DNA from 4 places in the Blastococcus sp. TML/C7B genome. Region 2 is predicted to be linked to each of the others. Evidence: riboswitches for the same ligand, from Rfam matches in the RefSeq annotation. Region 2 holds a riboswitch; each other region holds the start of a gene.
The links. A riboswitch is a leader RNA that binds a small molecule or an ion and turns the genes downstream of it on or off. The one in region 2 is predicted to bind S-adenosylmethionine.

Region 1 (5,240 bases), 750 kb from region 2:
CGGGCGCACGGTCATCGTCTCCAGCCACCTGCTCAGCGAGATCGAGCAGACCTGCAGCCACGTCGTCGTCATGGCGAAGGGCCGGAAGATCGCGCAGGGCACGGTCGAGGAGATCGTCGGCGTGGGCGGCGCGGTGCTCGTCGGGGTGGCCGAGGCCGACACCGACCGGGCGATCGCCGTCCTGGAGGGCCTGCCCGGGGTGACCGCCGCGCGGACCGACGACGGGCTCGTGGCCGACCTGGACGGCCACGGCCGCGCCGCGGCGCTGCAGGCGCTGGTGGCGGCCGGCATCGCGGTCGACCAGTTCACGCCGCGGCGCCGGCTCGAGGACGCCTTCCTGGCGCTGGTGGGGGAGTCATGAGCACCGACGACAGGGCAGAAATGGCCATTTCTGCCCCGGGGGTCCAGGCCAGCGGCGCGGTCCAGGGCTACCGGCCCTCGCGCACGCTGCGGCTGACCGTCGAGCTGCGCCGCCAGTTCGCCCGGCGCCGGACGCTCGGCGTGCTGGCGCTCATGGCCGCGCTGCCGCTGCTGCTCATCGCCGCGCTGCAGCTGGGGGCGAGCGAGAACGCCCGCGGGAACGACCGGATCAACCTGGTCGACGTCGCCACCGCCAGCGGGCTGAACTTCACCCTGTTCGTGCTCTTCGCGACCACCGGCTTCTTCCTCGTCGTCGTCTTCGCGCTGTTCTTCGGCGACACCGTGGCCAGCGAGGCGCAGTGGGGCGCGCTGCGCTACACGCTCGCGACGCCGGTGCCGCGGATGCGGCTGCTCCGGCAGAAGTGGCTGGCCGCGCTGGTGCTGTCGGTGGGTGCGCTGCTGACGCTCACCGCCGTCGCGGTGGTGGCCGGCTCGATCGCCTTCGGGTTCGGCGCCGTCGAGACCCCGATCGGCGTGACGCTGGCGCAGGGGGAGGGGTTCGTGCGGCTGGGCCGGGATGCTCGGCTACCTCGCCGTCCACCTGCTGGTCGTGGGCACCCTGGCGTTCTGGTTCTCCACGATCACCGATGCGCCGCTGGCCGCCGTCGGCGGCGCGGTGTTCACCATGTTCGTCTTCGCCATCCTCGACCAGGTCGAGCAGCTGGGCTCGCTGCGCGACTGGTTCCCGACCGCCGGCGAGTTCGCCTGGGTCGACCTGCTGCAGACCCCGGTCCAGGACGGCGACCTGTTCCGCGGCGTCGTGCAGTCCCTGGTCTACGCGGCGCTGTTCACCGCGCTGGGCTTCCGCGCCTTCGCCCGCCGCGACGTGACCAGCTAGCTTGCCCGGCGTGACCCCGCCCAGCACGGTGCGTGCGCGCCTGGTCTGCTGGTGGCGCGGGCACCGCTTCGGCCCGCTGCGTCCCGACGGGACGGCGGCCTGCCGCCGGTGCCGCCGGGTCGTGCGGCCGCTGGACCGGTGACCCGCGCGCTCAGAGGCTCGCCCGCACCGCCTGCGCCCAGCCCTCGCCCATGGGCGCCCCGGTCACCGCGGCGTTCGGGACGGCGGCGATCCGGTCGGCCATCCCGTCGACCGCCGCGCCGTTGGCGGTGATCCACAGCCGGCCGACGGCGGCGGCCATGTCCAGGTCGCTGGTGCTGTCGCCGATCGCCACCGCGTCGGCCGGGTCGATGCCGCGGCGCTCGAGGTCCCAGGCGATGGCGGCGCCCTTGGAGATCCCGCGCGGCATGAGGTGGTAGACCCGCGGCGGCGCGGGATCGGGGGCCAGCGTCATCCGCGACGTCCGCTGGATCGCGCCGTTGTCGTTGAGGGTCAGCCAGCCCAGGCCGCGCTCGGCCAGCCAGGTGTCGACGGCGCGGGCGTCCACCCGGCCGCGGAGCAGCGCGTCGGTCTCGTGCGTGGCGTGCCACGGCGCGTGCCACTCCAGCCGGCCGGGGTGCGCTGCCATCAACTCCTCGACGACGCCGAGCGCGGCCATGGCCTCCATGGGCGTGCGCCCCTCGTGCTCGGCGGGCAGCTCGCCGGTGAGCTGCCGGCGCTCCCGGCCGCCGTCCCAGCTGACCGTCGCGCCCAGCTCGGCGATCGCGCCGTCGGCGGCGAAGATCCGGCCGGCCTCCACCACCTGGTCCAGCGTCCGGCCGCTGACCAGCACCAACGGGATCCCGGCGCGGTGCAGCTCCAGCAGCGCCGTCGCCGGGTCGGCGGTCAGATCGCGGCCGGCGGTGTGCCAGAACGACCCCCGCGGCCCCACCATCGTGCCGTCGAGATCGGTGTAGACGATGCGTGCTGCCACGCGCCCCATCCTGTCCGCCGCTCGCTACCGGCCGCCCGGTGGGTAGAGTTCGGTCGTTCACTCATCCAGAGGGGCAGAGGGACACGGCCCGATGAAGCCCCGGCAACCGCCGACTGCGCGCACGTCTGCAGCGGGAGGTGCCAATTCCGTCCCGCGCGGCTCGACGGCCCGACGCGGGGAAGATGAGGAGGTAGTCGTCGCATGACTCTGACCGCTCCCGGTTCTCTCCAGGCCGACTCGCACGCCGGTGGCCCGGTGCCGCCCTGCCCCGCGCGCGGGCTGATCTGCCGCAACTGCGGCGCCACCTTCGGTCTCATCGCCGAGCACGCCTGCGCCGAGTGCTTCGGGCCGCTGGAGGTCGACTACGACCCCGAGCTGATGAAGGCGGTGACCCGGGAGCAGATCGAGGCGGGGCCGCAGAACATCTGGCGCTACGTCGCGCTGCTGCCGGTCGGCCAGGACCCGGCCTCCCGCGTCTCGCTCGACCCGGGGATGACGCCGCTGGTCCGCGCCGACCGGCTGGCCGAGGAGCTGGGCCTCACCGGCGGGCTCTGGGTGAAGGACGATTCGGCCAACCCCACGCACTCCTTCAAGGACCGCGTGGTCAGCCTCGCCGCCACCGCGGCCAAGGGGCTGGGCTACACGAAGATCGCCGCCGCCTCGACCGGCAACCTGGCCAACTCCGTGGCCGCGCACGCCGCGCGCATGGGTCTGCCCTCGTTCGTGTTCGTCCCCTCCGACCTGGAGCCGGGCAAGATCGTGCAGTCGGCGGTGTACGGGCAGACGCTGGTCGCCGTCGACGGCTCCTACGACGACGTCAACCGGCTGACCAGCGAGCTCGCCGAGACCGACGAGTTCGAGGACACCGCCTTCGTCAACCAGAACGTGCGGCCCTACTACGCCGAGGGCTCCAAGACGATGGGCTACGAGCTGGCCGAGCAGCTGGGCTGGCGGATCCCCGCGCAGGTCGTCATCCCGATGGCCTCGGGCTCGCTGCTCACCAAGGTGGACAAGGCCTTCCGCGAGCTCACCGCCGCCGGCATCGTCGAGGCCACCGAGTGGACGATCTTCGGCGCGCAGTCGGCCGGCTGCGACCCGATCGCCACGGCCTTCGACAACGGCTGGGACGTCGTGAAGCCGGTCAAGCCGACCGGGATCGCCAAGTCGCTCAACATCGGCAACCCCGCCGACGGCCCGTACGCGCTCGACGCGATCCGCCGCACCGGGGGCGCCGTGGGCCGGGTGGGCGACGACGAGATCGTCCAGGGCATCCGCGACCTCGCCCGCACCACCGGCGTCTTCGCCGAGACCGCGGGCGGCGTCACCGTCGCCGTGCTGCGGCAGCTGGTGGGGAACGGGCGGCTGGACCCGGCGAAGGAGACCGTCGTCCTCAACACCGGGGAGGGGCTCAAGACCCTCGACCCGCTGGAGCCGGTCGTCGGCCCGACGCACACCGTCGAGCCCTCGCTGAAGTCGGCCCGCCAGGCCGGTCTGATCGGCTGACCGCGGACGGTGTCACCGGTTCAGGTGACACCGTTCGCCGGATCCGGCAACGAGTCGTGCCCGAAATGCGTGTGTGCCACGTCACTCTGCTGTACCTTTCCGCCCGGTTCGACCTCCATGTTCGTGTTCGCGGGCGGAAGAGCGAGACCTCGTCCGTTCATCAGGATGGGACGACCGCATGCACGAAACGTGGGAGCACACGTGGCACAGGGCACCGTGAAGTGGTTCAACGCCGAGAAGGGCTTCGGCTTCATCGCCGTCGACGGCGGCCAGGACGTCTTCGTCCACTACTCGGCCATCCAGATGGACGGCTACAAGTCCCTCGACGAGGGCCAGCGCGTCGAGTTCGAGGTCGTCCAGGGGGCCAAGGGCCCGCAGGCCGACGCGGTGCGCAGCGCCTGAGAACGCCGGCACGACCCGGAGGCCCGGTCCCCGCGAGGGGCCGGGCCTCCGGCGTTCCGGGGGACCCCTCCTTGCACTCGCCAGGGTCGAGTGCCAGACTCGTTTCTGGCACTCGGGGCTCCCGAGTGCCAATCAGGTCGGAACGGTGAGGCACTGGCGCGCGGACGCAAGGGAGTCCGCGTCCCCCGGTGTCGTCCGTCGCGGGCACCCACCCGGCCGTGCAGCGATCCATGCTCGGAGGACATCACCACATGGCCAAGATGATCGCGTTCAACGAAGAGGCGCGCCGCGGCCTCGAGCGGGGCATGAACACCCTCGCCGACGCCGTCAAGGTGACCCTCGGCCCCCGTGGCCGGAACGTCGTTCTTGAGAAGAAGTGGGGCGCGCCCACCATCACCAACGATGGTGTGAGCATCGCCAAGGAGATCGAGCTCGAGGACCCGTGGGAGAAGATCGGGGCCGAGCTCGTCAAGGAGGTCGCCAAGAAGACCGACGACGTCGCGGGTGACGGCACGACCACCGCCACCGTGCTGGCCCAGGCGCTCGTGCGCGAGGGTCTGCGCAACGTCGCCGCCGGCGCCAACCCGATGGCCCTGAAGAAGGGCATCGAGGCCGCCGTCGCGTCGGTCAGCGAGTACCTCCTCTCGACCGCCAAGGACGTCGAGACCAAGGAGCAGATCGCGGCCACCGCCTCGATCTCCGCCGCTGACCCGGCCATCGGCGAGCTCATCGCCGAGGCGATGGACAAGGTCGGCAAGGAAGGCGTCATCACCGTCGAGGAGAGCAACACCTTCGGCCTCGAGCTCGAGCTCACCGAGGGCATGCGCTTCGACAAGGGCTACATCTCGCCCTACTTCGTGACCGACACCGAGCGCATGGAGGCCGTCCTCGACGACCCGTACGTGCTCGTCGTCAACTCGAAGATCAGCACCGTCAAGGACCTGCTCCCGCTGCTGGAGAAGGTCATGCAGTCGGGCAAGCCGCTGGCGATCATCGCCGAGGACGTCGAGGGCGAGGCCCTCGCGACCCTGGTCGTGAACAAGATCCGTGGCACCTTCAAGTCCGTCGCCGTCAAGGCCCCGGGCTTCGGTGACCGCCGCAAGG
Region 2 (5,240 bases):
GCTTGTCGGCGTGGTGGTCGAGGTAGGAGCCGACGGCGTAGCGGCCGTCCTCCTGCACCCGCGTGCCGAAGCGGGCGTCCAGCTCGAGCGCGCTGCGGTAGGTGAGGTGCGCGATCCGCCGGGCGATGCCCAGCCCGTCGACCGGCGGCTCGGCGGCGTCGTAGTCCCCGCCGCGCCACCGCGGATCGGTGCGCACCGCCGCCTGCTGCGTGGTCTGCGTGCCGATCTGGTCGCCGGTTGGCCGCCGCCCCCGAGGCGAGGAAGAACAACCCGCCCACGCGCTCGGGCAGGGCGACGGCCCACTCCAGGGCGCGCATGCCGCCCATCGAGCCGCCGACGACGCACGTCCAGCGGCCCACGCCGAGCGCGTCGGCCAGCGCCACCTCGACCTGCACCTGGTCGGCGACGGTCACCTCGGGGAAGCGCGAGCCCCAGCGGGCGCCGTCCGGTGCGAGCGAGCCCGGTCCCGTCGTCCCCTGGCAGCCGCCGAGGACGTTGGCGCAGACGACGAACCACCGGTCGGTGTCCAGCGGGCGGCCGGGGCCGACCAGCCCCTCCCACCAGCCCCCGGTCGGGTGCCCCGGCCCGGCGGGGCCGACGACGTGGCTGTCGCCGGTGAGCGCGTGCTCGATCAGGACCGCGTTGCCGCCGTCGGGCGCGAGGGTCCCCCACGTCTCGTAGGCGACCCGCACGGCCGAGAGCTCACCGCCGCGCTCCAAGACGACGGCGGGCAGGTCGAGGAAGAGCCGGTTCCCGACCGGATCCCCCTCGACCCACCCGCCCATGCTACGTCCGGACCCGTCAGGCCGACTTCGCGGCCCGGAACCCGGCCTCGAGGTCGGCGAGGATGTCCTCGATGCCCTCCAGGCCCACGGCCAGGCGCACCAGGCCGGGGGTGACGCCCGTGGTCAGCTGCTCCTCCGGGGTCAGCTGCGAGTGGGTGGTCGACGCCGGGTGGATGACCAGCGAGCGCACGTCACCGATGTTCGCGACGTGGCTGTGCAGCTCGAGGGCCTCGACGAACTTCTGGCCCGCCTCCTTGCCGCCGTGCAGCTCGAAGGTGAGGACGGCGCCCGCGCCCTTGGGCGCGTACTTCTGCTGCGCGGCGTGCCACTGGTTGGTGGGCAGGCCCGCGTAGTTGACCCGGTCGACGGCGTCGTGCGCCTCGAGGAACTCGGCCACCTTCTGCCCGTTCGACACGTGCCGCTCCATGCGCAGCGACAGCGTCTCGATGCCCTGCACCACCAGGAAGGCGTTGAACGGGGAGATGGCCGGGCCCAGGTCGCGCAGCAGCTGCACGCGCGCCTTGAGGGCGTAGGCCGGCGCACCCAGGTCGGCGTAGACGACGCCGTGGTAAGTCGGGTCGGCCGTGGTGAACATGGGGTGCTTGCCGCCGCGCCAGTCGAAGGTGCCGCCGTCGACGATGAGGCCGGCGATCGCGGTGCCGTGGCCGCCGAGGTACTTCGTGGCCGAGTGGACGACGATGTCGGCGCCGAACTCGAACGGGCGGATCAGGTACGGGGTGGCGATCGTGTTGTCGACGATCAGCGGCACGCCGTTGCGGTGCGCGACGCCGGCCACGGCCTCGATGTCGAGGATGTCGCCCTTCGGGTTGCCGATCGTCTCGGCGTAGAAGGCGCGGGTGTTCTCCCGGACCAGGGCCTGCCAGGCCTCCGGGTCGTCGGGGTCCTCGACGAAGGAGACCGTGATGCCGAGCTTGGGCAGCGAGTGGTGCAGCAGGTTGTACGTGCCGCCGTACAGCGAGGCGGAGGCGACGACGTGGTCGCCGGCCTCGGCCAGGTTGAGGATGGCGAGGGTCTCCGCGGCCTGGCCGGAGGAGACCGCGAGCGCGGCGACGCCGCCCTCGAGCGAGGCGACGCGCTGCTCCAGCGCGTCCTGCGTCGGGTTCATGATCCGCGTGTAGATGTTGCCCATCTCGGCCAGCGCGAACAGGTCCGCGGCGTGCTGGCTGTCGCGGAACTGGTAGCTCGTGGTCGCGTAGATCGGCAGCGCGCGGGCGCCGGTCGTCGGGTCGGGGCTGGCTCCGGCGTGGATCTGCCGGGTCTCGAAGCTCCAGTTCTGCGGGTCGCTCATGTGCGCCGTCTCCTCTCGCTCAGGAGATCCCGCGGCGCACGGGAGCTCCGTCCTTGCCCCCGCGGCGGGCGCCGCGCGAGCCGGCTCTTCCCCTGGAGCACCTCAGACGGAGTAGGAGGTTGCCGGGCAGTCAGCCAGGTGCTTCGCACTGCCTCTCGTGAGCCGACGTGATCTTAGGCATCCCGTTGTCCCACGTGAAACACCGGCCCCACGCCCGCCCCGCGCCGGTGACGCCAGGATCAGGTGACCTGATCGTGCTGCGTCCTCCCTCAGCGCAGACCGTGAGGGAGGACGCCCGATGATCAGGTCACCTGATCGTCGACGGGTGGCTGCAGGGGCTCAGAGCACCTTGGAGAGGAACGAGCGGGTGCGCTCGTGCTGCGGGTCGGTGAGCACCTGCCGCGGGTCGCCGGCCTCGACGACGACGCCGTCGTCCATGAAGACCAGGCTGTCGCCGACCTCGCGGGCGAAGCCCATCTCGTGCGTGACCACGACCATCGTCATGCCGTCCTCGGCCAGGCCGCGCATGACGTCGAGGACCTCGCCGACCAGCTCGGGGTCCAGCGCCGACGTGGGCTCGTCGAACAGCATCAGCTTGGGCTGCATCGCCAGCGCGCGGGCGATCGCGACCCGCTGCTGCTGGCCGCCGGAGAGCTGGTTCGGGTAGTTGTGCACCCGGTCGCCGAGCCCGACGCGCTCCAGCAGGGCGGCGCCGCGCTCGCGGGCCTCGGCCCGGCCCACGCCCTTCACCTGCACCGGCGCCTCGGTCACGTTCTCCAGCGCGGTCTTGTGCGGGAACAGGTTGAAGCGCTGGAAGACCATGCCGATGTCGCGGCGCTGGGCGGCCACCTCGGAGTCGCGCAGCTCGTGCAGCCGGCCGCCCTTCTCGCGGTAGCCGACCAGGTGGCCGTCCACCCACAGCCGGCCGGCGTCGATCCGCTCCAGGTGGTTGATGCAGCGCAGGAACGTCGACTTGCCCGACCCGGACGGGCCGACGACGCACATGACCTCGCGCGGGGCGACCTCGAGGTCGATGCCCTTGAGCACCTCGACGTGCCCGAAGCGCTTGTGCACCTGTTCTGCGCGCACCATCGGTGGAGCTGCGGGCGACGGGCTGCTCACGGCGCTGCTCAATGCGTGCTCCCGATCTCGGTGGCCCGGCGGGCGGCCCGCTGCTGCCGCGTCTCGCGCACCCCGAAGCCGCGGCTGAACCGCTTCTCGAGGAAGTACTGGCCGATCATCAGCAGGCTGGCCAGCGCCAGGTACCAGAGGATCGAGGCCACGGCCATCGGGATGACCTGGAAGGTCCGGCTGCCGATGGCGCGCAGCTGGAAGTTGAGCTCGTTGGTCACCGGCACCGCGATGAGCAGCGAGGTGTCCTTGAGCATCGCGATCGTCTCGTTGCCCATCGGCGGGATGATCACCCGCATCGCCTGGGGGAGCACGATCCGACGCATCGTCTGGGCGCGGCTCATGCCCAGGGCGGCGGCGGCCTCGGTCTGCCCGGGGTCGACCGACTGGATGCCGGCGCGGACGATCTCGGCCGCGTAGGCGCCCTCGGAGAGCGCCAGGCCCAGCAGCCCGGCGATGAAACCCCGGAAGATGTCGTTGCCGTCCAGGCTCAGGAAGCGCCAGTCCCCCTCGAAGCCGAACAGGTCCATGATCTGCTGGTCGAAGGGGATGCCGATGTCGTACGTCGAGTACAGCGCCCCGAGGCTGGCCGAGAAGAACAGCAGGACGATGCGCGGGATGGCGCGGAAGAACCAGATGTAGACCCAGGCCGCCCCCGACACGACCGGGTTGGCCGACAGCCGCATGACCGCCAGCACGATGCCCAGCGCGATGCCGATGACCATGGCCAGCACGGTCATGATCAGCGTCGTCCGCGCGCCCCGGAGGACGGCGTCGCTGAACATGTTCTCGACCATGAAGTCCCACTGGAACACCTCGTTGGTGACCAGCATGTTGACGAACATGGCGGCGAGCACCGCGATGACGGCGGTGGCGATCCAGCGGCCGGGGTGCCGCACCGGCACCGCCCGGATGGCCTCGGGCGGTGCCGGTGTCGTGCTCGTGTCGGGCATCGGTCGGGGGAGGGGGATCAGCCGGCCGGGTTGACGGCCGGGGTGTCGATGGCGCCGGCCTCGACGCCCCACTTCTCCAGGATCTCGGCGTAGGTGCCGTCCTCGATCAGCGCGGCGAGCGCGTCGGCCAGGACCTGGGCGAACTCGGTCTGGGCCTTCGGCACGACGTAGCCGTAGGGGGCGGAGTCGTAGATGTCGCCGAGCAGCTCGAGCTTGCCGTTGGTCTGCTGGACGGCGTAGGCCATGACGGGGGAGTCGGCCAGGCTGGCGTCGACGCGACCGGAGACGAGCGCCGCGGTGGCCTCGTCCTGGCCCTCGAACTGCTGGATGTCGATCGCGTCCTTGCCGGCGGCCTCGCAGTCGGCGGAGCGGGCGGTGATGTCGTCGACCTGGACGGTGCCGCGCTGCACGGCGACGGACGCCCCGCAGGCGTCGTCGGCGTCGACGCCCTCCGGGTTGCCCTCCTGCACGGCCCACTGGGTGCCGGCGGAGAAGTAGCTGACCATCGTGGCCTCGGCCAGGCGGTCGGGGTTGATCGTGAACGAGGAGACGCCCGTCTCGTACCGGCCCGAGCCGACGCCGGCGATGATCGAGTCGAACGAGGCCGACTCGAACTCCGCCTCCAGGCCGAGCTTCTGGGCGACGGCGGAGAACAGGTCGACGTCGAAGCCGACGATCGTCTCGCCGTCCTCGTCGATGAACTCGCTCGGCGCGTAGCTGGTGTCGCTGCCGACGGTGATCGTCCCGTCCTCGCTGATCTCGGCCGGGACGCGCGAAGCCAGGTCGTCGTCGACCTCGACGGCGGGGGTGCTCTCGTCGGCCGGCGAGCCGGACGACGACGAGTCGTCGGAGTCGTCACCGCAGCCGCTGAGGATCAGCGCGGCGGTGGTGGCGGCGGCGACGGCGGTCGCGGCGCGGCGGGTCAGGGAACGAGCGGACACGGGCAGGGTCTCCTTCGGGCGGGGCAGGGGCTAGATCTTGCCCTGCGCTGCGCCTCCCCGTCGCGCGAGGTCCGTACCGCTTCGGTCACGGTCCTGGCGGGGACGTCGTCGTCGGGGTGGC
Region 3 (5,240 bases), on a different contig from region 2:
GACCGGCTGCCCCTGCGGCGGGCGCGGGGTGATCGAGGGGCCGCGGACGGAGAAGTGCCGGCCCTCGAAGTCGATGTAGTGCAGCTTCTCCCGGTCGACGAACCGGCCGGTCGCGACGTCGCGGATCTCGGCGTCGTCCTCCCAGCTGTCCCAGAGCCGGCGCAGCACCTCGACGTAGTCGGCCGCCTCGGCGAAGCCCTCCTCGATCAGTGCCGCCGCGGACGGGTCCGACGGCGTCAGCGGCGGAAAGCTGCGCCGGCCGAACAGCCGCGCCTCGTGCTCCTTGAGCGACACCCGGACCTGGACCCCGGCGCGGCCGGTGCTCACGTAGTCCAGCGTCGCGATCGCCTTGGACAGGTGGAACGGCTCGGTGTGGGTGACGACGGCGGTCGGCACCAGGCCGATGCGCTCGGTCAGCGGCGCCACCCGGGAGGCGATGAGGACCGCGTCGAGCCGGCCGCGCACCTGGTCGGTGCGCTCGTCGGGCCGGTAGGCGTCGGCGGACTGGATCGCCAGCCCGTCCTCGATGGTGACCAGGTCGAGCAGTCCGCGCTCGGCCTCCTGCACCAGGTCCAGCCAGTACTGCGCGGTGAGCAGGTCGAGCGGTCGGGCGTCGGGCTCGCGCCAGGCGGCGGGGTGCCAGCCGGCGCCGTCGAGAGCCACGGCCAGGTGGAGCGGGGATGCGGACACGGGTTCAGCGCCTCTCGGTCGGGATCTGCTCGCCGGCCTCGACCGCGACCGGCAGCCGGTTCTCGGCGGGCGGCAGGGGGCAGGTGGCGAAGTCGGTGTAGGCGCACGGCAGGTTCGTGGCCCGGTTGAAGTCCAGCGTCACGGTGCCGTCGGCCGCCGGGGCGTCGACGGCGAGCGACCGGTTGGCCGCGTAGGTGGTGACGCCGGACGTCACGTCGGTGAAGAGGAGGAACAGGCTGCCCGGGGCGGCGCCGGCGAAGGCGGTGAGGGCGAGCTCCTGCCCGTCGACGGCGAAGACCACCCGGCCCGGCGCGTCGTAGACGTGCTCCAGCCCCTCGACCGCCGCGCCGACCGTCGTCGGCCGCGGCGCGGGGAACGGCTGGTAGCGGGCGGGGACGACCCAGCGCGGGTCCGGCGCGAACGTGGGCGTTCCGCGGTGCTGCGTGCGCAGCGGGTGCGCGGGGTCGCGCGGCCGGACGATGTCGTGCCCGCCGCGGCGGGCCACCTCGATCTCGACCTCGCCCGCGCGGGCCGTGCGGCCGTCCCGCTCGGCGATCGGGCCGAAGGCGTGCCGGTCGCGGACGACGTGCCCGTCGACGACGAGCTCCTCGCCCGGGCCGAGGGTGACCAGCGGGCCGTCGGCGCCGGTCGACCACTCCCCGGGGACGCCGGGCAGGCGCTGCGGCTGCCCGGTCAGCCAGTGCAGGCCGGTGACGGCCAGGAAGCCGTGCGGATCGGCGCGGCGGAGCTCGTGCTCCCGGTGCCAGCGCGCCCAGTCCTCGGCGAAGGACGCGTCCGGACCGGCGGTCGGGGCGAGGGGAACGGTCACGGTCTCTGCTCCTCGGGGATCGCGAGTGGTCATCGGGTGGCCGGGCCGCAGCCGGCGCCCCGGGCCACGACGGCGGGGTCGGCCCCGCCGAGGCCGGCCAGCGGGCGCGGGTCGTCGACGGGCTGCCAGCGGCCGGCGACCAGCTCGTAGCGGTTGCGCGGGCCGTCGGCGAGGTACCGCGCGAGGGCGTCGACCAGCCGGTCGACGTCGTCGAGCGTGCTGCCCACGCCGACGCTGGCCCGCAGCGCGCCCTCGGGCACGCCCAGCCGGGCGAGCAGCGGGTGGGCGCAGAACCGCCCGTCGCGCACGCCGATGCCGTGCTCGGCGGAGAGGTAGGCCGCGACAAGGCCGGGGTCGGCGCCCTCGACGGTGAACCCCACGACGCCGGTGGGCTCGGCGGAGTCCGCCCAGATGCGCAGCAGCCGGACGCCGGGCAGCGCGCCCAGGCCCGCCGTCAGCCGCTCGCGCAGCGCCCGCTCGTGCCCCTCCAGCGCACCGGCGGGCAGCGCGGCCAGCGCCTCGCAGGCCGCGGCCAGGGCCACCGCGCCGAGCACGTTGGGCGAGCCACCCTCGTGCCGGTGCGGCGCGGGTGCCCACGCGGTCTCGGCGACCGACACCTCGTGCACCGCACCCCCGCCGGCCAGGTAGGCGGGGCCGGCGTCGAGCCAGTCGCGGCGGCCGACCAGCGCCCCGGCGCCGAAGGGGGCGTAGGTCTTGTGCCCGGAGAGGACGACGTAGTCCGCGCCCGTGGCGGCCAGGGAGAAGGCGCGGTGCGGCACGAGCTGGGCGCCGTCGACCAGCACCCGCGCGCCGGCCGCCCGGGCCAGGGCCACGACCTCCTCCAGGGGCAGCGACTCGCCGGTCACGTTGGACGCGCCGGTGACGGCGAGCAGCGCGTACGGGGTGCGGGCCAGCTCGGCGGCCAGCGCGCGGAGCGTGCCGACGACGGTCGGCGCGGTCGGCAGCACGGTCACCGGGCCGCGGCGCTGCCAGGGCAGCAGGTCGGCGTGGTGCTCGCAGTCGAGCACCAGCACCGCCGCGCCCTCGGCCACGCAGCCGGCGAGCAGGTTGAGGGCGTCGGTGGTGTGCCGGGTGAGGACGCAGACGTCGTCGTCGCGCGCGCCGACGAACCGCGCGACGGTCTCCCGCGCCGACTCGTACAGGGCGGTGGAGACCTGCGAGAGGTAGCCCGCACCCCGGTGCACGCTGGCGTACAGCTGGAGCGCGGCGGCCACCTGGTCGGCGACGCTCACCAGCGCCCGGGAGCTCGCCGCGGAGTCCAGGTCGGTGTACCGGGTGCGGCCGCCCGGGACGAGCGGGACCTCGGTGTCGGCGCCGACGACGGGCAGCAGCGGCCGGAGGCCGGGCCGGGACACGGCCGGGGCGGGCGGGCAGTCGAGCAGTGCGGGCATGGGAGTGCTCCTGGCGGGTCGGGGACCCGGGCACGGGTCCGCGCTTGCGGCTGCGGGACCGCAGCCGCCCGGTCGTCACCCGGGGCACCCCATCGCGGAGGAGGGTTGCCGGCCAGCAAGCCGGGGCTTCGCGCTGGCACTCGTGACCTGCTGCCACCTTGGCACGGGAGCACTCAATACGTCAAACCCGATCGGTATAGTGCGCTTTGCCGGTCCCGACCCCCGAGGAGCTCCCGCGTGACCACCGTCGCCGTCGTCGGCAACCCCAAGCCGCTCTCCCGCACGCGGGCGGCCGCCGAGCTGGTCGTCGAGCGCCTCACCGGCGCTCCGGCCGACGTCGTCATCGACGTGGTCGACCTCGGCGCCGGGCTGCTCGGCTGGGGCGACCCCGCGGTCGAGCAGGCGGTGGCGACCGTGCGCGGCGCCGAGCTGGCCGTCGTCGCCAGCCCGACCTTCAAGGCCACCTACACCGGCCTGCTCAAGCTCTTCCTCGACCAGATCGGCACCGGCGACCTCGCCGGCGTCACCGCGGTGCCGCTCATGCTCGGCGGCGGCCCGACGCACGCGCTCGCCCCCGAGCTGCTGCTCAAGCCGGTGCTGGTCGAGCTCGGTGCCATCACGCCCACCCGCGGGCTGTACCTGGTGGACAAGGCGTGGGACGCCCCCGGCGCGCTGGACGGCTGGCTGGAGCTCGCCACCGTGCAGGTCGCCGCCGCACGAGCCGGGCACCGCGGCGGTGCGCCGCGATGACCACCCGCCGGCGGCTCCTCGCCAACCGCTTCACCCGCCGCTGCGCGGTCGACCTGCTGCGGACGGCCAGCGCGCTCTGTCCGGGCTGCTGACGCACGCCCCGACCCCCCGACTCCTGCGCTCCCCCGGCACCGCCGGGGTCATCGAGCGCGCCCTCGATCAAGGAAACCCCATGCCGCACAGCACCCTCCTGCGCTCTGCCCCTGACAGCACCGCCCCTGACAGCACCGCCCCTGACAGCACCGCCCCCGACAGCACCGCCCGCCGCACCGGGGCCGCCGGCCTGGCCGCCGCGCTCGCCGCGGCCTCGGCGCACTGGATCGACCTGGTCGAGTACCGGTCCGGCAGCCGCTGGACCCACCTGCTCGACCCGGCGGCCGCCGCCGACGTCCTCGATCCCTCGCTGCACCCCGAGCTGCGCGCGGCCCAGGTGTGGCTGCTCTCCTGGCTGCCCGAGCAGGGCACGCCACTGCACGACCACGGCACCTCCTCCGGCGCGTTCGCCGTCGTCCGCGGCACGCTCACCGAGCGGGTCGTGGCCGCCGGGCGGACCGGCGTCACCGACTCCGCGCACGACCTGGACGCCGGCCGGGTGCGGCACTTCGGCCCGCACTACGTGCACCAGGTGACCAACACCGGCCTGCAGGCCGCGGTGAGCGTGCACGTCTACACCCCGGGCCTGGCGTGGATGAACCGCTACGAGATCGCCGACGGCGCGCTGCGGCGCACCGGCACCGAGCGCGCGGGGGTGGACTGGTGAGCGCCCCGACCACCACCCGACCCGCGGGTGCCCGCTCGATCGACGAGCTGCTGGCCGAGGCCCGCTCCCGGCTGGACCGGGTGACGCCGGAGCAGGCCGCCGAGCGCGTCGCCCGCGGCGCGCTGCTGGTCGACATCCGGCCCGCCGCGCAGCGCGCGCAGGAGGGCGAGGTGCCCGGCGCGCTCGTCGTCGAGCGCAACGTCCTGGAGTGGCGGTTCGACCCGGCCGGAGACGCCCGGCTGCCCGAGGCGACCGGGTACGACGTCGACGTCGTCGTCCTGTGCTCGGAGGGCTACACCTCGAGCCTGGCCGCCGACGCGCTGCGGTCGCTCGGCCTGTCCCGCGCGACCGACGTCGTCGGCGGGTTCCGGGCGTGGCAGGCCGCGGGGCTGCCCACCCGCTGAGCGTTCAGGCCCGCCCGGCGCTCTCCGCGCCGGCCGGGTCGGGCTCCTCGTCGGGCTGGTCCTTGAGGAAGAGGTACCAGTAGGAGGTGGCCACGAAGACCACCGCGCCGACGAGGCTTGCCCGCCCCGGCCAGCAGCCAGTTGAGCAGCGTCTCGCCCCAGCCGACGTCCGGGACGCCGGCGAAGATGGCCGCCGGCAGGAAGAACATGTTGGCGACGACGTGGTCGAAGCCCATCGCCACGAACGCCATGATCGGGAAGAAGATCGCGAGGATCTTGCCCGAGACGGTGGTCGCCGCCAGGGACATCCACACGGCCAGGCAGACCAGCCAGTTGCAGCCGACCGCGCGCAGGAACGTCTGCCACGCCGACTCCCCCAGCGCCTTGCCCTCGGC
Region 4 (5,240 bases), on a different contig from region 2:
GTGACCGTGACGTTGGCGATCGTCACGTCCACCGCGCCGGACTGCGTGGCCAGCGGCCAGTTCGACCAGTCGGTGGTCACCAGTTCCAGGTCCAGGCCCAGCCCGTCGGCGACCAGCTGCGCGATGCCCGGCTCGTTGCCGATCACCGTCGTGTTGTCGTCGGCCAGGAAGCTCAGCGGCGGGGTGAACGCCCCCACGGCGACGGTGAGCGTGCCGTCGTCCAGGAGCCCCGGGGGGAGCAGGGCGATGGCCTCGTCGCTGGGGGTGCTGCGGACCGGCTCCTGGTCGGGGCTGGTGTCCACGGTCAGCGCGGTGCGGTCCTCGCCGGTGGCGGCCTGCTCCTCGATGTCGTCCGCGCTGGTGCACGCCCCGAGGGCCAGGGCGGTCACGGCGGCCAGGAGGGGGACGAGGCGGGCTCGTCGGGTACGGGCGGTCACGGGGTCTCTCCTCGGGCGGGGCACGCGGGCGCGTGCCGTCGGCGGGCGGCGCGGGGTGCGCCGTCCGTGGGGTGGGACGGGAGGGGCTGGTCAGAGGACGCGGGCGAGGAAGGCGCGGGTCCGTTCGTGCTGCGGGTCGTCGAGCACCTGCTCGGGCGGGCCCTGCTCGACGATCCGGCCGGCGTCCATGAAGACGACCCGGTCGGCGGCCTTGCGGGCGAAGCCGATCTCGTGGGTGACGACGATCATCGTGGTGCCGGTGCGGGCGAGGTCCTCGATGACGCCGAGCACCTCGCCGACCAGCTCCGGGTCGAGCGCGGACGTCGGCTCGTCGAAGAGCAGCACCGCGGGCCGCATGGCCAGGGCGCGGGCGATCGCGACGCGTTGCTGCTGCCCGCCGGAGAGCTGCCGGGGGTAGGCGTCGGCCTTGTCGGCCAACCCGACGCGGTCCAGCAGCTCGCGCGCCTCGCCCTCCACCTCGGCCCGGGGCCGGCCCTGGGCCGACACCGGTGCCTCGACGACGTTCTCCAGCGCGGTCAGGTGCGGGAAGAGGTTGAACGACTGGAAGACGAAGCCGAACCGGGTGCGCTGCCGGAGCAGGTCCCGCTCGGGCAGCTCGTGCAGCCGGTCGGTGCCGCCGCGGTGCGCCTTGCGCCGGTACCCGACCAGCTCGCCGTCGAGCGCGACGAAGCCGCGGTCGACCTTCTCCAGGTGGTTGATGCTGCGCAGCAGCGTCGACTTGCCCGAGCCCGACGGGCCGAGGACGACGGTGACGCTGCCGGGCTCCACGACGAGGTCGACGCCGTGCAGCACCTCGAGGGCACCGAAGGACTTGTGCACGCCGTGCACCTCCACCCGCCCCGGACGGGGGTCCGCCACGGCGGTCACCGGGCCACCTCGCGGGCGGTGCGCACGCGGGCCAGGCCGGCGGTGAGGTTGCCGCGCAGCCGTTGCAGGGGTGTCGGTGGCAGCGTGCGCACGGCGCCGCGGGCGTAGTACCGCTCGACGTAGTACTGGACCACCGTGATGACCGTGGTCAGCACGACGTACCAGACCGCCGCGACCAGGAGCATCGGCAGCACCCGCTGGGTCCGGCCGTAGATGACGCTGACGGTGTAGAAGAGCTCGCCCAGCGCCAGCACGTAGACGATCGAGGTGCCCTTGAACAGGCCGATGATCTCGTTCACCGCCGTCGGCACGATCGAGCGCATCGCCTGGGGCAGCACGATGCGGGTGCTCTGCCGCCGCCGCGGGATGCCCAGCGACGCGGCGGCCTCGAGCTGGCCCTGGTCGACCGAGAGGATCCCGGCCCGGACGATCTCCGCCGAGTAGGCGGCCTGGTGCAGGCCGAGGCCCAGCACCGCGGCGCCGAACTTGTCGATCAGCGAGAGCGTCTCGACCCCGGCGAACGCCGGCCCGAACGGGATGCCGAACTCCAGCCGCTGGTACAGGTAGGCGAGGTTGTACCAGAGCAGCAACTGCAGGATCAGCGGCACGGAGCGGAACACCCACGTGTAGCCCCAGCTCACCGCCTGCAGCAGCGGCGACCTGCTCAGCCGCATGAGCGCCAGCACCGTGCCGAGCGCGAAGCCCAGCACCGCGGTGATCAGGGTGAGCTGGACGGTGGTCCAGACGCCGCGGACGATCGACTCCTCGGTGAGGTAGGCGCCGACGACGTCCCACTCCCACCGCGGGTTGGTCACCAGGCTGTTGACCGCCATGGCGAGCAGGACGGCGACGCCGGCGGTGGCGACCCAGCGGCCGGGGTGGCGGGCGGGGACGACGCGCAGCTCGTCGTAGGGCGTGCCGGTCGGCGGCGGGACGGCGGTCGCCGCGGGCGGGCGCTCGTCGAGTGTGGTCACGGGGTCCCTCCCAGGGAGGTCTCGAAGGCGTAGAGGAGGTCGGCCGGCGGCAGCCCGCGCATCGCCTCGAGCTCGGTCGGGCGCGGGGCGGCCGGGTCGAACAGCGGGGTCCAGCCGGCGGCGAGGTAGAGCGCCCTCGCCTCGGGCTGCAGCGGGCCGGTGGTGAGGTATAGGCGGGTGTAGCCGCGCGCGGCGGCCCGCTGCTCGAGCTCGGCGAGGATCCGGCGGGCCAGGCCGCGCCGGCGGTGGGCCGACGCCGTCCACATCCGCTTGACCTCCGCCGTCCCGGGGTCGCGGTGGCGGCGGAACGCACCGCCGGCGACGGGGACGCCGTCCTCGAGGAGCAGCACCAGCTCGCCGTGCGGCGGCAGGAACTCCTCGGCGGGGTGGCGGGCGAACTCGGCGCTGGTGTCGCCGAACAGCCCGCGGTAGCGGGTGTCGTACTCGACGGCGAGCTCGGCGAACAGCGGGCGGGCCAGCGCGTCGTCCGGGTGGACGCGAACTGCCTCGAGCCGCGGAGCGGCGGTCACCGGGCGGTCCGGGGACGCGGGGGAGGGGAGCTGGGCATGCGGGAACTCCTGGGCGGGGACGCGCGGGCAGGCCACCGGTGCCGCCGGGACGACGGCGCGGTGGAGCAGCGCAGGGGAGGGGGAGCGGCCGGGCCGCGGGGACCGGTGGACCGGTCAGGAACGGGTCAGCGACAGAGCGCGCTGCTGGTGCGCAGCAGGTCGACCGCAGGGCGGCCGACGAGGTCGAGCGACGGGATGCGCCGGGTGCGCGCGCTCACCTGTCCCACGTCGTGGCTCCTCGCTCTCGACCCCGTGCAGGGGCCGGCTGGCTTGCGGGCACGGACGTGCCCGCCTGGTCGTCACCCGGGGCACCCCGTCACAGCGGAGGGTTGCCGGCCAGCGAGCCGGGGCTTGGTGCTGGCGCTCAGGACCTGAGCCGGGACTGTAGGGCACGGAACGGATGACCGTCAAACCCGATCGGTTTGGTAGACATAGTCCAGTCGCCCCGCCCGGGAGCAGACGTCCGTGCGCCAGGGAGGAGGCCGGCCCGTGGTCGCGACCCCGCTGCGCTCCCGCCGGCACGTCGACCTCCTGCGCACCTGCAGTGCCCTCTGTCCGACGCGCTGACCACCCCGTCCTCGCGCGTCCGCACCGGTACTGGAGACGACCCCGCATGTCCGCACCCGCCCCGCACTCCCGCTTCCTGCCCGGCCCGTCCTTGTGCGTCGTCGGCGCCGGCCCGACGGCGATCGGCGTGCTCGAGCGCCTGGTCGCCAACGCCCCCGCCCTCTCCGGCGGCGCCCGGCTGACCGTGCACCTCGTCGATCCGCACCCCGCCGGTGGTGGCCGGGTCTGGCGCGCCGCGCAGCCCGACCTGCTGTGGGCGAACTCGCTGGTCGGCGACGTCACCGTGCTGCCCGACCGGTCCGTCGTCGTCGAGGGACCGGTGACCGACGGCAGCACCCTCTGGCAGTGGGTGCAGGACGTCGGCCGAGGGCTGCCCGCCGACTCCGCCGTCGGTCGCGAGGCGCGGCGGCTGGGGCCGGCGTCCTTCCCGTCCCGGCCGCTGGTCAGCGCCTACCTCGCCTGGGCGCTGGACCGGGTGGTCGCCGACGCCGCGCCGTGGGCCGACGTCCTGGTGCACCGCACCCGCGCGGTGGACGTCGACGACCGCCCCGACGGCGCGACGGTGCACCTCGCCGACGGGGTCGTGCTCGACGTGGACGCCGTCCTGCTCGCGCAGGGCCACCTGGACGCCGCACCGACCCCCGCCGAGCGGCGCACCGCCGCGCGGGCGGCGGCCGCCGGCCTCACCTACCTGCCCACCGCCTACACCGCCGACGTCGACCTGTCGGTGCTGGCGCCGGGGGAGGACGTGCTCGTGCGCGGCGCGGGGCTGGCGTTCGTCGACCTCGTGGTGCTGCTCACCAGCGGCCGCGGGGGCGCCTTCGAGCGCACCGGCGAGGGGCGGCTGCGCTACCTGCCCAGCGGTCGCGAGCCGGTGCTGCACGTCGGCTCGCGCCGCGGGGTGCCCTACCGGCCGAAGCTCGGCTACCCGTGGGCCGGCCCGCCGGTGCCGCTGCGCTTCTTCACCCCGGCCGCCGTGGACGCCGCCTTCGGGCCGGCGCGGCAGCTGGACCTGCGGGCCGACCTCGCCCCGCTGATCACCCGCGAGCTGGGCTGGGCGCACTACACCGAGCTGTTCCGCGCCTTCCCCGAACGCACCGCGCTGCCCTGGGCGGAGTTCGCCGAACGGTACGTCGCGGCCGGCCCTGCGGAGCTGGCCCGGCTGGCCGCCGAGGCGGTGCCCGATCCGGCCGACCGGTTCGACCTCGCCGCGCTGGACCGGCCGCTGGCGGGGGTGCGCTTCGACGACTCCCACGAGCTCCAGGAGTGGGTCCGCGGGCACGTGCGGCAGAGCCTGGACCGCGCCGCCGACCCCCGGCACAGCGCCGACTCGGCGGTCTTCCTCGCGCTGCTGCAGTGCCACGGCACCCTCGCCGCGCTGGTCACCGGGCGCCGGCTCACCCCCCGCTCGGAGTGCGAGGACCTCTCCGGGTGGTGGATGAACCTGTTCAGCTACCTGGCCAGCGGCCCGCCGGGTCCCCGGCTCGAGGAGCTGCTGGCGCTGTCCGAGGCCGGCGTGCTCCGGTTCCTCGGCGCCGACGTCGAGGTGGTGCTCGACGAGCGGGCCGGCGTCTTCCGGGCCGTCTCGCCCAGCGCGCCCGGTGCGGTCGAGGCCCGCGCCCTGGTGGAGGCCCGCATCCCCGAACCCGACGTGAGCGCCACCCCCGACGCGCTGGTCACCGCCCTGCTGGCCCGCGGTGCGGCCGCCGAGCGCGTGCTGGCCGACCCGGCCGCGCCGGCGGGGCACCGGCGCACCGGCCGGCTGGACGTCGACCCGTCGCTGCGCGTCCGGACGGCGACCGGCG

Region 1: linked by a shared signal. The riboswitch ahead of thrC (threonine synthase) and the one ahead of JKP76_RS05880 (bifunctional o-acetylhomoserine/o-acetylserine sulfhydrylase) in region 2 are both predicted to bind S-adenosylmethionine.
Region 3: linked by a shared signal. The riboswitch ahead of JKP76_RS13475 (aminotransferase class V-fold PLP-dependent enzyme) and the one ahead of JKP76_RS05880 (bifunctional o-acetylhomoserine/o-acetylserine sulfhydrylase) in region 2 are both predicted to bind S-adenosylmethionine.
Region 4: linked by a shared signal. The riboswitch ahead of JKP76_RS24100 (putative leader peptide) and the one ahead of JKP76_RS05880 (bifunctional o-acetylhomoserine/o-acetylserine sulfhydrylase) in region 2 are both predicted to bind S-adenosylmethionine.

What each region holds. Positions count from the first base shown of each region.
Region 1 is NZ_JAEOAA010000001.1:464,201-469,440, reverse strand. Features, by position in the region: gene JKP76_RS02335 (alpha/beta fold hydrolase) at 1-361, shown strand, start outside; partial or broken gene JKP76_RS20085 (ABC transporter permease subunit) at 358-804, shown strand; gene JKP76_RS20080 (hypothetical protein) at 938-1,258, shown strand; gene JKP76_RS22025 (hypothetical protein) at 1,269-1,400, shown strand; gene JKP76_RS02325 (HAD family hydrolase) at 1,410-2,240, opposite strand; SAM riboswitch class I at 2,290-2,420, shown strand; gene thrC (threonine synthase) at 2,433-3,734, shown strand; gene JKP76_RS02315 (cold-shock protein) at 3,936-4,136, shown strand; gene groL (chaperonin GroEL) at 4,388-5,240, shown strand, end outside.
Region 2 is NZ_JAEOAA010000001.1:1,217,294-1,222,533, forward strand. Features, by position in the region: gene JKP76_RS20450 (alpha/beta fold hydrolase) at 1-196, opposite strand, end outside; partial or broken gene JKP76_RS20455 (alpha/beta fold hydrolase) at 294-785, opposite strand; gene JKP76_RS05880 (bifunctional o-acetylhomoserine/o-acetylserine sulfhydrylase) at 802-2,094, opposite strand; SAM riboswitch class IV at 2,139-2,257, opposite strand; gene JKP76_RS05885 (amino acid ABC transporter ATP-binding protein) at 2,434-3,186, opposite strand; gene JKP76_RS05890 (amino acid ABC transporter permease) at 3,225-4,178, opposite strand; gene JKP76_RS05895 (ABC transporter substrate-binding protein) at 4,196-5,119, opposite strand; gene JKP76_RS05900 (hypothetical protein) at 5,205-5,240, opposite strand, start outside.
Region 3 is NZ_JAEOAA010000002.1:94,719-99,958, reverse strand. Features, by position in the region: gene JKP76_RS13485 (LLM class flavin-dependent oxidoreductase) at 1-690, opposite strand, end outside; gene JKP76_RS13480 (DUF1684 domain-containing protein) at 695-1,519, opposite strand; gene JKP76_RS13475 (aminotransferase class V-fold PLP-dependent enzyme) at 1,549-2,931, opposite strand; SAM riboswitch class IV at 2,967-3,079, opposite strand; gene JKP76_RS13470 (NADPH-dependent FMN reductase) at 3,169-3,681, shown strand; gene JKP76_RS24095 (hypothetical protein) at 3,841-3,924, opposite strand; gene JKP76_RS24090 (cysteine dioxygenase family protein) at 4,112-4,441, shown strand; gene JKP76_RS13455 (rhodanese-like domain-containing protein) at 4,438-4,845, shown strand; gene JKP76_RS13450 (formate/nitrite transporter family protein) at 4,734-5,240, opposite strand, start outside.
Region 4 is NZ_JAEOAA010000002.1:105,335-110,574, forward strand. Features, by position in the region: gene JKP76_RS13510 (ABC transporter substrate-binding protein) at 1-437, opposite strand, end outside; gene JKP76_RS13515 (amino acid ABC transporter ATP-binding protein) at 528-1,325, opposite strand; gene JKP76_RS13520 (amino acid ABC transporter permease) at 1,322-2,299, opposite strand; gene JKP76_RS13525 (GNAT family N-acetyltransferase) at 2,296-2,829, opposite strand; gene JKP76_RS24100 (putative leader peptide) at 2,994-3,095, opposite strand; SAM riboswitch class IV at 3,132-3,240, opposite strand; gene JKP76_RS13530 (FAD/NAD(P)-binding domain-containing protein) at 3,482-5,240, shown strand, end outside.